Regions from separate parts of the Paenibacillus sp. FSL H7-0690 genome, predicted to be linked through region 2. Evidence: riboswitches for the same ligand, from Rfam matches in the RefSeq annotation. Region 2 holds a riboswitch; the other holds the start of a gene.
What was found. A riboswitch is a leader RNA that binds a small molecule or an ion and turns the genes downstream of it on or off. The one in region 2 is predicted to bind cyclic di-GMP.

Region 1: another riboswitch for cyclic di-GMP. It lies ahead of MHI32_RS21000 (thiamine pyrophosphate-binding protein); the one in region 2 lies ahead of MHI32_RS05075 (glycosyl hydrolase).

The regions. Positions count from the first base shown of each region.
Region 1 is NZ_CP150281.1:4,745,719-4,753,976, reverse strand. It holds gene MHI32_RS21030 (ATP-binding protein) at 1-538, shown strand, start outside; gene glpK (glycerol kinase GlpK) at 657-2,150, shown strand; gene MHI32_RS21020 (DNA-binding protein) at 2,171-2,380, shown strand; gene MHI32_RS21015 (ketoacyl-ACP synthase III) at 2,457-3,449, opposite strand; gene MHI32_RS21010 (hypothetical protein) at 3,504-3,854, opposite strand; gene MHI32_RS21005 (carboxymuconolactone decarboxylase family protein) at 4,060-4,428, opposite strand; gene MHI32_RS21000 (thiamine pyrophosphate-binding protein) at 4,439-6,079, opposite strand; cyclic di-GMP riboswitch class I at 6,235-6,331, opposite strand; gene MHI32_RS20995 (HAMP domain-containing methyl-accepting chemotaxis protein) at 6,506-7,756, opposite strand; gene MHI32_RS20990 (YafY family protein) at 7,877-8,258, opposite strand, start outside.
Region 2 is NZ_CP150281.1:1,153,071-1,161,328, forward strand. It holds gene MHI32_RS05060 (glycosyltransferase) at 1-823, shown strand, start outside; gene MHI32_RS05065 (UDP-glucose/GDP-mannose dehydrogenase family protein) at 828-2,168, shown strand; gene MHI32_RS05070 (sugar phosphate nucleotidyltransferase) at 2,904-4,277, shown strand; cyclic di-GMP riboswitch class I at 4,414-4,493, shown strand; gene MHI32_RS05075 (glycosyl hydrolase) at 4,506-6,056, shown strand; gene MHI32_RS05080 (glycosyl hydrolase) at 6,208-7,728, shown strand; gene MHI32_RS05085 (discoidin domain-containing protein) at 7,780-8,258, shown strand, end outside.

The sequences.
Region 1 (8,258 bases), 3.3 Mb from region 2:
GGTTAAGGATTTGCTTGATCTTGCCCGAATGGAAGCCGGACATACGGATATGATGAAAGCTCAGGTGGACATGAATGAACTGCTGGAACGAGTCTACCGTAAATTTTCTGTACGTGCGAAAGAGCGCGATATCCATCTTCACTTACAGCAAGAGAGTGATATTGCTGTTCTGAAGGCAGCGGATGAGGATAAGCTGGAACAAGTCTTAACCAATTTACTTGATAATGCTTTTCGCCACACACAGGGTGGCAAAAAAATCACGGTTCATACAGGAACTTGTGTATTAGAAGGCCGTCGTTATCTTGAGATTAAAATTCAGGATGAAGGGGTTGGAATTCCACCAGAGGATCTGCCGTATATATTTGACCGCTTCTACAAAGCTGATAAGGCGCGTGTACGGGGAGAATCAGGTGGAACGGGACTTGGGCTTGCGATTGTTAAAAATATTGTAGAGTCGCATCACGGGACCATCTCAGCTTCAAGCAAACTAGGCGAAAGTACAACCTTTACGCTAAGACTTCCTGTCGAAAAACAGTAATTCCAAACACAATGTGTGATAGCGCCTCTGACAGCAGAGGTGCTTTTTGTTGAAACAAACACATTAATCTTGTTCATCGTGGAACATATCTTGTAGGTTTTGCTTGGGAGGGCATAGAATGATTTTATCTTTAGACCAAGGTACTACCAGCTCACGAGCCATATTGTTCGATACGGAGGCTAAATGGGTCTCACAAGGTCAATATGAAGTTAAACAATCCTTCCCCCATCCAGGCTGGGTAGAGCATGACCCTGAGCAAATCTGGGCGTCACAGCTCGCAGCGGCAAGAGATGCGATTGCGCGGGGTGGCATAGCAGTTGAGGAGATCTCTGCCATCGGAATAACCAATCAGAGAGAAACAGCTTTAATCTGGGATAAAATAACGGGCAAACCGATATACCCTGCGATTGTGTGGCAGGACAGGCGTACTGCAGAGCAATGTGAAGAACTTAAAAGTAAAGGGCTGGAGCAAGTTATAGCGAGCAAGACGGGCCTTGTTGTAGATGCTTATTTCTCAGCTACCAAAATCTCCTGGATACTGGATCATGTGGATGGCGCCCGAGAACGGGCGAATCGTGGGGAACTTCTAGCAGGGACGATCGACAGCTGGTTAATTTGGAGACTTACTTGCGGAGCCGTACATGTCACTGATGTTACCAATGCCTCACGTACGATGCTGTTTAATCTTCATGAACGGTGCTGGGATGAAGAGCTAATGGAAGAGCTTCGTATTCCGCGTGCCATTCTGCCAGAAGTAAGAATGTCTGGTGGCGAATTTGGAGTAGCAGACAAACAGTGGTTCGGGGCGGACATTCCAATTCGCTCTGTACTTGGAGATCAACAGGCCGCATTGTTTGGACATACTTGTCTAGAACCCGGCAGTGCCAAAAACACCTATGGTACAGGCTGCTTTATTCTAATGAACACAGGCACAGAAGCTGTAGCCTCCAGCCATGGCTTGTTGACCACTGTAGCTTGGGGTATGGGAGATGAACTCTATTATGCCCTAGAGGGCAGTGTGTTCGTGGCCGGAGCGGCCGTTCAGTGGCTGCAGGAGGGGCTTGGTCTTATAGAGGAGCCAGCAGGCTCAGAAGATAAAGCACGGGAAGTAGAGGACAGTGAAGGGGTTATCGTTGTGCCTGCGTTTACCGGACTGGGGGCACCCTATTGGGATATGTATGCCCGTGGAGCCATATTTGGCCTTACTAGAGGCACTACCTCAGGACATCTGGTACGAGCTACATTGGAGTCCTTAGCCTTTCAATCTAGAGATGTAATAGGAGCTATGGAAAAAGACGCAGGCATGCCATTGACCGGCCTTCGTGTGGATGGCGGAGCTGTGCGTAACGATTTGCTGATGCAATTCCAGTCTGATATCCTGGGCAGTGAGGTTACTAGAACAACCTATGCGGAGACAACAGCTTTGGGTGCGGCGCTTCTGGCCGGGTTAACGTCCGGAGTCTGGACACGTGCCCAGCTAGAGAGCTTCAACAAGGCTGAGAGGGTCTTCTCGCCTGAGATGGGTATAACTGAGCGGGAAGGTCGTTACAACGCCTGGAAGGACGCTGTAGCGCGTACCATGGGTTGGGAGAAGCATGAAGGATATCAGTGATAAAGGAGCTGTATATATCTATGGTTAACGGAACCGAATCTGATCTGCCGGGCGGACTATCTAAGCCGGCGCTTCGAGCCCTGCATGGGGCTGGATATGTTCAGCTTCAACAATTCAGCAAGCTTACTGAAGGAGAGCTTCTGCAGCTACATGGATTGGGGCCAAAGGCGATCGTCCTATTACGGAGTGCTCTCGCGGAAAAGGGGCTCACCTTTGCAAGTAAGTCCTGATGTTGCGTTCATATTTATATTAAAAAGCGGCAAGCTTAGGTGAATCCCTAGCTTGCCGCTTTTTGTTATACAGCTCCTAATATTCAATAACAAATGCTACATTTTGCCAACCGGCGCCCACTGTCCAGAACAGGACTTTATCACCACGTTCGATCTTTCCAGTAGTTACAGCTTTATGTAGAGCAATAAATGGGCTGCTGGTAGAGGTATATCCGAATTCATCCCCTATGTATACCGCTACATTGCGATCAATGCCGACTTTCTTACACATCTCTAAGATATTAGGCAATGAAAACTGTGAGAAGCAGGCTGCTTTAATGGCTTCAGGCGCGATATTGTTGTTAGACAGTAGAGTACGAATAGACTCAGAAGCAGCATCTATGCAAATGGAATCATCAAAAGGAATAAACTTCACATTAAACTCTCCAGCCGCTACACCTTGTTTACCCAGTTTAGCCAGGCCTGCGCACGGGAATTTGGAATTATCGCAAACACAAGGATCCGTTTGGTAGATAGAGTCAATGAAACCGACCACATCCTCAGCTTGTTCAAGAATGACTGCCGCCGCTGCATCACCGAAGTTAGCGTAGTAGACTGGATCATTCTTATCGGCATGAGGGGTTACATAATCGGAGCCGATGACCAACGCTCGTTTAATCCTAGGATTCGCTTGCATTTGACGGCTAACCTGTTCCACAGAAGCCGTCATACCCGCACAATTAGCATTGCTGTCAATGCAGATTGTATGGGATGCGCCTTTGATCAAACGGTGAATCATTAATGAGTTGGTAGGAAAGATATACTCAGGAGTTTGACTTGCATAGGCAATAAGGTCGATATCGGCACCTGTGAGACTACTTTTCTCCAGAACATTCCTGGCAGCCTCAAAAGCCATCGTAAGGGAATTCTCATCCGCATCCTTAATACTATACCGTGTAATACGACCTAATGCGGATAATAGACCTCGAATATCAATGCCTTTTTCGTCAAAATGCTTAATGAAAAAGTCGTTACCAACTATATTGCTGGGATGATAGATATCAATGCCTTTAATACGAATTCCGGTCATAATACGCCTCCAGGAAAGCAGTAAAATGTGGCCTACATATTAAGATTCAAAGATCTAGACTGTAACCGCAGAAATGATCTCGATGTTATCGAGTCCAGCTTTACGGCCAAGACGGGAAAGCTGCATTTTGAGGATCGGGTTATTTTCAAGCGTTAGATTTACTTTTACAAATCCATCATTCTTAAACATTACAAAGCAGCTTTCTAAAAGAGGTACAACATCTGGTGCAGTTACATTTAGCTTTCTGCAGTCGATTTTTAGTTCATAGTCAGCTGGAGTAATTGGATTGATAGTTTGTTGATAAGCTTGAATAGATTTTAGACCATCTTCTTCAGAAAATGTTCCATCCAACTCAATGTTAATAACCTTGTTTGTAGTGTCTGTCTTCAAAACGAAACTTCCCATGCCTAAATCTCTCCCATAGATTGAATTTGTCCAAAACAGTTCGACTGCAATATCCAGCCATGTATATCCATTTAGCTGTTTTATAAAAGTCAAAATTCGACACTATACAGCAAGTAATGGGATATTCCGACTCTATTATAGGCATATTTTTCAAGTGTATGCAATAATAAAGTCGAATTTTGTATATTGTTGTCGAACTGTTGGGTTATTGGATTTCTTCTATGGTTGCAAGCAGGATATTAAAAGCTGTGATGATTCTAGGTGCCCCTATAACGGGTACTAAGTGTAATAGAATACCTTTAAGCTGTTCTACGGTAACTCCAACACGAAGGGCCATGACATAATGAACGCCCAACTGTTCGAATTGACCCATTGAAATTAAAGATGAAATGACTGCGATTTCCTTCCAGTCAGGGGCTATAGTATTACGTTGAAAAATATCGCCATAGGCATTCCCCATAATAAATTCAGCCAAGTCAGGGAAGTGGTCTTTAATTGGAGCTAGTGCTTTTGCGCCATAGTCTCCTGATAGATTCGTGAAGTGGTTGAGACCACTGTTGATATTTTCCTTCATGGTTAGCCTCCTAGTTTAGGTTCAAAGTACGGTGTGCAGTCGGAGGGACTTCATCACGGTCTGTTAGTAGTTCAATAACGGCAACATGGTTTAGAGCTACCGCATCTTTAATTGCAGCTGTGAATTCATCCGCATTCTCACATTTGTAGCCTTTAGCACCTAGAGATTCAGCGAATTTTACGGCGTCCATTGGTACTTCATATAGAGTTCCATCGATACGACCTGTGGTTTTCTCCATACCCTTAAGAGCCATATCTAGTTGCTTATTATTGACCACGATAAAGATGACAGGGATATCTTTGCAGACAGCGGTGTTAATCTCAGCGCCGAGCATCATGAAACAACCATCACCTGTAATGCAGAGGATAGTTTCTTCAGGAGCAGCAACTTTTGCACCAATAGCCATGCCGATCGAATTACCCATGCAAGCAAAATACGCATCAAAAACAAAGCTGCCCGGTTTCTTAACCTTGTACCATTTTGCAGCGTGGAATCCATGACTTCCATCATCAACGAAAATTGAATTATTATAAGGGATCAAATCACTTAAAGTGCTCATTACCGAAGCAAGGGAAAGATTCTTGAGGGTTGGAAGCTCTTCTGAATAATCCGCATCGGCCAAAGCCTCACGTTTGGTGATTGTGTTTGGGTCAATATGATTTAGGCAGTGCACCAAATTATCGCGCAGGTCCCCAGTGACCGGTATCGTTTTGGACAATAGTATTTTTCCGACAAAGGTTGGATCAATATCAAATTGAATTAAAGTTGCTGGATGATTCTCCCGTTTAAGATTACAGATGGTCATATCACTTAAACGTGATCCAAGCACTATAAATAAATCGCTTTTATTCAATAAATCGTCCCCGTGGGTCGAACCGCCAACGCCAATAGGACCATGATAGAGTGGGTGATCCCAGACTATAGCCCCTTTTCCACCTGGAGATGTTACTACAGGAATATTAAAAGTTTCTGCGAGTTGAACAAGCTCTTTATGTGCTCCGGAGCGGTTAATTCCTTTACCCGCAATAATCAAAGGATTCTTAGCAGCTTGAATAGCATCGATGACTCTATCGATATTAGCTTGACTAATTAGAGATTCTCTTTCTGGGATTACTATATTGCATTCTTCCAATACTTCAGTTTGTACATCAAAAGGAATACAAAGATGAACAGGACCCCGTTTGGTCAGGGCCACAGAAATCGCATGATTAAAAATAGTACCAAAGTGATCCCCACGTTCAACCAATTTACTGAACAAGGTGGCAGGTCTGAACATATCAGCTAAATCAGCCAGAAAAGAGGTGGAGTCCTGACATTGAGGAATTCCAAGCTCTGTAATGGATTGGTGGCCGGTAATAAATAGGACAGGTAGGTTGTTAGCTTTCGCATGTGCTGCTGCTGTAAGCAGGTTAGTTCCCCCAGGACCCGAAGTACCAAATGCTACGCCTAGGTTACCCGTTTTCAGCGCATACCCTGCTGCTTCGAATCCGGAGCTTGCTTCATGTCTGCCGGGAATAAATTCAATACCGTAATCCACCATCTTTAGAACTATTGGACAAATGGATTTGCCAATGATCCCAAAAGAATGGGTGACTCCAAGGTTACGTAGTGCTTCCGCCATGTAATCTGCGACTGTCTTCAAAAGAAACACCTCACAAGTTTTTTGATATATATTAGTTATTAATCTACCGAATAGATACGATAGATCAATATACTCAAAAAGTAAAAACCTGTGCTCTATAGTAAGCACAGGTTGGTGGCATAAGGCGCCGCTAAGACTGAACAATAGTTCAGCCGTCCTGGTTCCTCTGCAACCTGGCAATCATGGCCTCAAACGAAAAAATGAGGCTGTAGATCCATGGTTTTGCGTCATCCTCTTTCGAGGATTTTGCCAATATTAATTTATAGTTGATAAGAATAATTTTCCTTTACAATATATTCCTCATTAATTTTTGTCAACATAATCCGCTAAAAAAACTCGAAATTTGACGAAAGTCTTGTCCAAGAGATGAAGTTTTGCCTCGCGAAAAAAACTGCCACCTAAGACTCAGCTTAGGTGGCAGTTGATAGTTTTGAACTAGAATTTAAAGATATGAATGGTTTTTTGCAGATTAAATACGGCCTGGGTCATTTTTTCCGTTTCTTCTGCAACAGACTGCAGGGCATTAATCTGTTCATTCATAGCCGCCGATACCTCTTCTGTGCCAGCAGCGGTTTCTTCGGTGATTGCTGAGATATTCTCAATTGCACTAGAAATTTTCAAGGCACTTTCTAGCATAAGATCACTCTCCGCAGAGAATGAAGAGATTTGCTCGGTAATGTACTGCACGCTTTGTACAATTTGTGCGAAAATATGGGCAGATTGAGTGATCATTTCATTCTGAACCTGCACAACCTCTTCATTGATGGCGATATTATCGATGGCTTGTTTAATATCTGACTCAATGCTGCGGACCAAGCCGAATACTTCTTTTGTGGATGCCGTAGATTCCTCAGCAAGCTTGCGAACCTCTTGAGCTACAACGGCAAAACCCCGACCATGCTCACCGGCACGAGCAGCTTCGATGGAGGCATTCAGTGACAGCAGGTTGGTCTGCTCAGCGATCTCTGTGATGGTCTTGGTGATCATCGTAATCCCGCGGGCATTTTGTGAGAGAGCTTCAATAGTGTCAGCCACTTTTTGTGTAGCCTCTATGTTTTTACGCATGCCTTCAGCCTGTGTATCTACGGATTGGCGCCCTTGCTCAACAAGTTCTAAGGTATGTATTGAACGTCTGTTCATTTCTTTGGTGGAGTTCGTATAATTGGATACTTTGGTCTCAATGTCTTTAATGGATTCTGTCATATCAGCGATATCCGTAGATATTTCATTTGCACCAAGAGCGAGCTCAGTAGAAGAAGAGGCTACTTGTGCCATGACAATTTTCAGGTTCTGGTTCTTATCTTCGATTCCGCGGCTTGCATCCATTACTTGACGGGTGATCTGCGATGCATCGGTCAGAATCTTCTTGAGCTTATCAATCATTGTGTTAAAGGAGCGGCTTACGTCACCCATTGAACCATTTTCGTCCGCTCTGCTAGTGAAATCCCCCTTCGAAATACTGTGAGATACATTAGCAATATCATCAAAAGATGATGTAAGCGTTCTCTCCACAAAGCGAGCAACAGGTAAAGTCAGACCTGCAAGAACAACTACTAGTATAATTCCTACGAGAAATTGACCTAGAATCATTAACGTAACTAAGACAGGAATAGCAAACAGTGCGGCAACGAGGTAACATCCGGCAACAATTCTTTGTTTTAACGGAAGTTTGTGCATCCAGCTCATTGGTAAAATGTCCCCCTTATTAAATTTTATGTATGGTGTTATTATAGGGGATTTATAGGTCATTGGTCTATAGAGAAGTGTCATAAATCTTCTTTAAGTAGTAGATATTTAGAATTCATGTCAAAATTCCTCATATATTGTGGAAATTGTTTTAATAGCAGACTTTACCATCCCTACTAGTTCGGTAGGAGCTAAAACAATAACTGAAGGAGAGAAAGAGAGTACGATACGACAGGCAGATTCTATAGTATTAAACTCGGCCTCCACGTTCATCCACCCAGTATTAGCAGAGGGTTCTACTAAAGTTATAGTTACATATCTTTCACGTTGTAATTCTTTAAGAATAGACTCATTCACCTTTAATTTCACTACATATTTTGGCAGTGCTGCTTTAAAAGCTAAAGTCGATTGTTCCCAGTAGCTTTTTAAATCAAAAGCCTCAGGTCTGACAAATGATTCATTAGTTGCTTCAGCTTGTATTAATCTTGACACGCGAAAAGTC
Region 2 (8,258 bases):
TGCTTTTATGAAAAGTATTCAAGTTCCTAAACATACGTTTCATCTTTGTTACTGCCATACGCCTATGCGCTTCGCATGGGATTATGACACCTACATGGAACGTCAGTCGAATTCCGGGCTGTTCAAAAAAATGCTTAAGGTATACATGCAGCAGCTCAAAACGTGGGACCAACGGACTTCCAAAAATGTGAATCAGTTCGTAGCCAATTCTTCAGTAGTGAAGACGAGAATTCAGAATTATTATCACCGGGATGCAGATGTCATATTTCCACCGATTAATACAGCCCGGTTTACAAGCTCTTCTACCATTGGTGACTACTATTTAATTGTCTCCCGGCTTGTTTCCTACAAGCGGATTGATCTGGCAGTAGAGGCTTTCAATCGTAACGGTCTTAAGCTTTATATCGTAGGGGATGGACCGGATCGCAAGCGTCTCGAAGGCATGGCTAAGGATAATGTATCGTTTCTGGGCCGGCTAGAAGATGAACAAGTAACTGGAATGATGGCACAGTGTAGAGCATTTATTTTTCCAGGAGAAGAGGACTTTGGAATTACACCGCTGGAAGCGAACGCTGCAGGAAGACCGGTAATTGCTTATCAAGCAGGTGGGGCACTAGATACTATTATTCCTTATGTAAATGGTGTGTTCTTTCAGCATCAAGAAGTGGAGGATCTACTTAAGGCTATTTATGAGGTAGAGTCCTACGCTTGGGATATCGATCAAATTATGGAGCATGCACGTAAATTCGATGAGCAGGCGTTTATGGTTAAGTTCAAGCAGTATGTTGAGCAGGCGTACGTCAATTTTCTAAAAGGAGGATGATTATATGAAGCTGACAGTAATCGGTACTGGGTATGTGGGTCTTGTATCTGGCGTGTGCTTTGCACTGGGCGGACATCATGTCATCTGTGTGGATAAGGACGAGGAAAAGATTAAGAAGCTGAAACAGATGGAATCGCCCATCTATGAGCCGGGAATCGAGGAACTGATTGAACTGAATCTTCGTGAGGAACGGTTATCTTTTTCTGCAGATCTTCAAGCGTCGGTGCGCCGTTCAGATATTATCATTCTTGCTGTAGGTACGCCATCATTGCCTAACGGTGAAGCAGACTTAACCTACATTGAGGGTGCAGCCGCTGAAATCGCCAAAGCGATGGAAGGGCACAAAATTATAATGACTAAATCTACAGTTCCAGTAGGAACAAATGAAAAAATCTCTCAAATGATCTCTAAGTATACCCAACATTCTTTTGATATCGTGTCTGCACCTGAGTTTTTACGTGAAGGGTCAGCGATTCGCGATACCCTCCATCCTGATAGAATTATCATTGGCCTTGATAATCCAGAGCTGGAACCAACAATGCGCGAGCTTCATAAGGGTTTCACAGAAAATGTATTTGTAACAGATATACGCAGTGCTGAAATGATCAAATATGCTTCGAATGCATTTTTGGCCACGAAGATTTCCTTTATTAATGAGATCGCCAATATTTGTGAAAAAGTGGGAGCTGATGTAACCGAGGTAGCACAAGGAATGGGGATGGACCAAAGAATCGGGTCATCCTTCCTGCAGGCTGGTATCGGTTATGGAGGCTCCTGTTTCCCGAAAGACACTAATGCGCTCATTCAAATTGCGGGCAACGTCGATTACGAATTCAAATTATTGAAATCTGTAGTCGAAGTGAACAAGGGACAACGGTTTATGATCATCTCCAAGCTGCATGAATCACTTGGCAGCCTGCGCGGTTCGACGATTGGGATATGGGGGCTTGCCTTTAAGCCTAATACTGATGATGTCCGCGAAGCTCCCGCCAGAGAGATTGTTGAGGCACTGGTGGCTGAAGGGGCAACAGTCAAACTATATGATCCAATCGCAGCTACAAATTTCAGGCAGCAATATGATCATCCGCAGCTTCGCTGGTGCAATCTGCCTGAGGAAGCGGCTGAGGGCAGCGATGCCGTATGCCTCTTGACCGATTGGAGCCTACTCAAGGATATTGATCTGCATCAGCTGGCGAAAAGCATGCGCAATGGGGTGCTGATCGATGGACGCAATGTGTATTCCAAGGAGCAAATTGAGGGTACCGGCCTCGTTTATCATTCTGTCGGTCGCCCGCAGATGGGTGGATTGAGCGGTTATTCTGCTAGTGTGGCTGGAGCGGTTTAATCTAAGTTATATTGATTGAACTTGTGTTTTTTCTATTTAGGGATGAGCCGTGACTCCAGAGAATGTTTGGACTTCCAGCCGCTGTTGTCTGCAGATTTCCTGATTTTACCGCTGATAGCGGTAGAAATCCGCAGACAAAGGCGGACGCTATCGCTCTTACAGTTCCAAAATTCCCCTCCGTCACTCCATTCCCTTATCTTAAGTTTCTAAGCAATTTATAAAGTTAGGTACTCTGATTATATACCGCAGTAGCAGTAGCATTTGTAGTTGTCATTGTCTCTGTGGTGGCAACTAGTCTTGCTCTTGTAGTTGCAGTTGTTCTTACAGTTGTTGCAGTTGCAGCTGCCTCCCCCGGAGCAGAAACAAATCTATAGAAAAACGTGCTTGCTTCCGGCTGGTACAGCCCGGTACGCACGGATCAAGTATTAAGAAGAAGTTGGTTAGGTTAAGAACGGAAAGGGAATTTGGAACTGTAGAAACGGAGTGTTCGCCCGAAAGATTTCCGTAGGAAAGCTAGCTTCGAAAGCATATGCTATCCTCGGATTTCTACCGCGAGAAGCGGTTCAATCAGGAAATCTGAGGATAACAGCGATCGGAAGTCCAAAATCCCTTGGAGTGGTTTCTACCTAACAAATTTTTTTAGTGCATCCGCTCGAAATAAGGCTAAGTGGAAGCTGACGTTTTGATAACAATTCAAATATGCTCGATTTCCATAATTCAAGGAGGGTTCATTCTATGAAAATGGTACTTCTATCAGGCGGTTCAGGTAAACGGTTATGGCCGTTGTCCAACGACTCACGTTCAAAGCAATTTCTAAAGGTACTTGAAAGCCCTCAAGGTGAACCAGAATCCATGGTACAACGTGTCTGGAGACAGCTGGAGGAAGCAGGGATGGCAGAATCATCTTATCTGGCCACCGGCCGTGGCCAAGTAGAAATGATACAAAGCCAACTGGGAAGTCATGTACCGATTATCGTTGAACCGGAGCGTCGGGATACTTTTCCGGCTATCGCCTTAACAGCTACCTATCTTTATTCAGTGGCAGGTGTTTCTCCAGCGGAGACGGTAGCAATATTGCCTGTTGACCCTTATGTAGAAGCATCTTTTTTCGATACCATAGCTATGCTTGAGGGGACCATGCTGGAAAGTGGAGCAAATCTGGCTCTAATGGGTGTTGTTCCTGAACATGCCTCAGAGAAATACGGATATATTATTCCTACCACCGAAGAGGCGGGGGAAAATGGTTTTATGAAGGTGAGTCACTTTCAAGAGAAACCTGACCGCATACAAGCAGAACAGCTCATCGAGCAAAATGCCTTGTGGAATTGCGGAGTGTTTGCCTTCCGCTTAGGGTACTTGTTAGATATTTTGCAGCGTAAAGGGTTGCCTTTAGGATATGAAGAATTGCAGAAGCAGTATAAGCTATTGTCATCCATCAGTTTTGATTATGAAGTGGTGGAGAAAGAAGAACATATTGTGGTGCAGCCGTATGATGGATTCTGGAAGGATCTTGGAACGTGGAATACGCTGACAGAGGAAATGAGCAGCAAGCATGTAGGAAAAGGTTTTGTGACGGCGGATTCTGAGGGGACTTGCTTGATTAATGAGCTGGACATTCCGATTACGGTAATTGGTGCGAAGGATCTGATCATTGCGGCTAGCCCGGATGGGATTCTAGTTACCCATAAAGCTGAGAGCCCACGGATTAAAGAAGTGCTGAAGACCTTTGAACAAAGACCGATGTACGAGGAACGCCGTTGGGGTCATTACAAAGTTATTGATTATGTGAAATATGATGAAGGCAATGAAGTGCTGACCAAACGGATTTTTATATCCGAGGGGAATAATATCAGCTATCAATTACATCGCAAGCGTAGTGAAATTTGGACAATCGTCAGCGGCGAAGCAAGTATTGTGCTGAATGAGAAAAAACATAATGTGAAGGCTGGGGACGTGGTACGTATACCGGAAGGAACGAAGCACGCGATCCTTGCTTTGACGGATGTTGAGTTTATAGAGGTACAGACGGGGTCTGAATTAGTAGAAGAAGATAACATACGTATTACTTTAGACTGGAATGATATAGAACTACAACAATTCATTTCATAGGTCTAACCTATCTATTTAACCAATTCAAAATTTCTTGAAACAGGTAAATTGACTCAATTATCAAAAAAAGTCATAAAAACACTAAATATATCATTAATTGTCGTCGATACTTACGGTAAGAGAGATTATTTCTCTTAAATTGAAAAGGCAAACCTATCGAAAGGTAGGGACGCAAAGCTATAGGGCCTTCGAAAGAGTGGCAGCCTGGCTACCGAAAGGGAGATTATTTTGAAAGCTTACCGTACGTATCGATTGTTTGGTGCATTTCTGTCACTCGTCCTGTTTCTGACTGCACTTCCGCTTGCTGTTGGAATTTCGCCGTCTGTTGTCATAGCTGCTTCAAATTCTGGAACGCCAGTTACCCCAGGTGCCTCACCTGAAGCCGTAAAGCTGCTTAACTATTTTTACTCGATCTCAGGAAAAGGTATTATTGCCGGTCAACATGACTATTTAGAAAGTCCAGATGAAATTAACAATATGCTGAAGGGAACCAGCGGACAATATGCGGCTCTTCACGGTTATGAAATGGGTGCGATCAGTGGCCAGTCCGAAGCAACGATGGCTTGGCAACGTCAAAATGTGGTGAACAGCGCCATCAACTGGAATAAAGCGGGCGGGATCGTAGCTATGACTTTTCATGCTAACCTGCCGGGCACCTCTTATGACTGGGATAATGTGAAAAAAACACTTAGCCAGAGTGAGTTCGATAGTTACGTTACACCGGGTACCAAGCAATATAACAATCTGATCGCTGAGCTTGATAAGGTGGCCGTCTCTTTAAAAAGCTTGCGCGATGCCAACGTTCCGGTGCTTTGGAGACCCTATCATGAAATGAACGGGAACTGGTTCTGGTGGGGGAAGAAAAATAACTTTTCTAAACTATGGAATATTATGTATGACCGTTTTGTTAACGTTCATAAATTAAATAATTTGTTATGGGTATGGAGTCCGAATGCTCCCAATGTTTGGTCAGATCCTTATGCGCTAACTTATCCAGGTGCTGATAAAGTAGATATTCTGGCAGCAGATATATACGAAAATGATTACCAGCAAAAATACTATGACAGCTTATTGAGTCTAGCCGCAGGCAAACCGATTGCGATCGGGGAGAATGGTGAAATGCCTAATCTGGAGAAGCTTCAGCAATCGCAAAGTAAATGGACGTATATGATGAGCTGGGGAAAAATGCTCTACGAGAATAACAGTGCAGACACAATCAAAACATTTATGAATAGCAACTATACCCTGACCAGAGATAAATTAAATACTGGTCTGGCACCGACACCTAGCGCCGCACCAGCGCCGGCACCTTCTGAAGAAGAGGGGGAGGCAGCAATTCCTCTCGCGAAGGGGCTTGCAGGAGAGTATTACAACAACATGCAATTGTCGGGAGCAGCAGCTCTTAACAGAACTGATGCAATAATCGATTTCAATTGGCGGCAAGGCTCCCCGGATGCCGCCCTCGGGATTGATCGGTTCTCCATACGTTGGAGCGGTAAAATTAAGCCATTATATAATGAGCAATATACATTTTACACTACCTCAGATGATGGTATCCGTGTCTGGGTGAATGGGGAATCCGTGATTGATAGTTGGACTAAGCAAAGTGGTACTGAGCGTAAGGGCACTATAACGCTGAAGGCTGGCCAGCTATATGATATCAAGGTGGAGTATTACGAGAATGAAGGCGATGCGAGAGTCCGCTTGATGTGGGAAAGTGCTAGTCAAGCTAAAGAGACAGTTCCAGCAAGTGCACTTTTTCTTCCGGATGTCTCCTGATTGATGAAAATTAAAGGTCGATCCTTAGTGGCTCTGCGTTATTGCAGAGCTACTAAGCTATAGTCCTCATTAGGTCAGAAGACGATTGTCCGATAACAGGTATGTTTTTAACACCTGTGGAGGCAGTACAGCTACCGAAAGGAGGATTTATTTGCGTAAATATTATAAGAAAAACAGATTGTTGTTTACTATGTTACCGGTCTTTATTATTTTTTCCTTGCTGCCTTGGGGAGAGGTTAAAAGTCTTCCGAAGGCTATGAGTGTATCTTCCTCCCTACCTCCGGCTATACCAAGTAATCCTTCGGCTTCTGAAGAAGCCAAGCAACTGCTAAGTAATTTGGTAAATCTACGTGGCAAAGGGCTCTTGTCCGGCCAGCATGATTATCTAGAAAGTCCAGATGAACTGGTTCATAAGCTGAAGAATACTTCGGGACAAAATGCTGTTCTACATGGTTATGAATTAGGGGCGATTAATAATCAATCCGAAGAGACGATCGCAGAACAGCGGCAAGCTGTTATAGACAGTGCAATTGAATGGCATCAAGAGGGTGGCATTGTAGCGATGACCTTCCATCAGAGCTTACCGGGAACCTCTCCAGAGTGGTCCAATGTAAACAGAAGTCTCAGTCAAGAGAAATTTAATGCTTATGTTACACCTGGGACAGCTCAGTATAAGAGGCTAATCTCAGATCTAGACGAGGTTGCTGGATATTTGGGTCAGCTGCGTGATGCCGGAGTTCCGGTCTTATGGCGACCTTACCATGAAATGAATGGTGGTTGGTTTTGGTGGGGGAAAAAGGACAATTTTTCAGAGCTGTGGAGTATTGTCTATGATCGTTTTGTAAACACACACAAGCTAAATAATCTACTGTGGGTGTGGAATCCGAATGCGCCGAATGAATGGTCAGATCCATATGCTGCATATTATCCCGGTGGGGATAAACTCGATGTTCTGGCTGCGGATATCTACAATAACGATTATAAACAGTCTTACTATGAGGATCTGCTCGCATTGGCCGAGGGTAAACCTATCGGAATCGGGGAGAGTGGGCAACTGCCGAACCCGGATGTATTAACTGAGAAACAAAATAAATGGGTCTATATGATGACCTGGGGAAAATTACTGACAGAAAATAATACGCTACAGTCAATTAAAAGCTTTATGAAAGACTCGTTTATAGTATCAAGAGAGGACTATGTTCTCACAACAGGAGATCCTTCGATAGCACCCGTAACTCCGGTAACCCTAACGGGTTTAACTGGAGAATACTATAACAATACTGATTTAGAGGGAGAAGCGGTACTTATCCGCAATGACCGTAAGATTGATTTTAATTGGCATGGCGGGTCTCCTGCCTCAGAGATAAATGAAGATCACTTTTCTGTACGCTGGAAAGGGAAACTCAAACCCAAATTCAGTGAAAAATATACGATTTCGGCATCCTCTGATGATGGAGTCCGTGTCTGGATTGACGGAAAGCTGATCATCGACAATTGGAAAAATCAAAGTGCAACCCTTCATAAAGGAAGTATCCCACTCACAGCCGGAACGCTTTATGATATCCAAATTGAATATTATGAGAATGAAGGAGATGCCAATCTTCGTTTGCTATGGGAGAGTTCCCGCCAGAAGCAGCAGGTAATTCCACAAGGGGCATTGTTCCTTCCTTAATCTAATGAAATGATAGGGTAAGACATTCCGGAAGAAAGAGAGGACCTATGGATGGGAATAACGAGGAGAATATCTAATAGAAAAAATAAGATATCTGCAAACAAACCATTACTGTTATTACTAAAATTCGCCGCATTAACCGTCTTGTTTCTGTTGTCTGTCTCTGTCTTCGGAACGAATAGGACAAACGATTATAAGGTAGGTGCCAATATACCGAGACTATCTGCAGGAACTGATGCTGCAGCAGAAATACCGGATGGTACTGTGATCTGGAATCTGGGACAACATGATGGCTCAGCAGCTGAATTCGCTGCGAGTGGCACTTCTGGCAGCAAGAAGGAATTTAATGTTACTTCTTCGGTACTCAAATCATCGGCTCTTCAGAGCTTGCCTGCAGGCTTGAATGGAAAGACCCAGCCGGAATTAACGATCACCTATCAGCTAAATAAGATCCCGGAGAATGGGGTCTTATTTAGCGTAGGTATTCTGGATGCTTATAAATCCGTGCCGCAAATGAGTGTGTTCTCCAA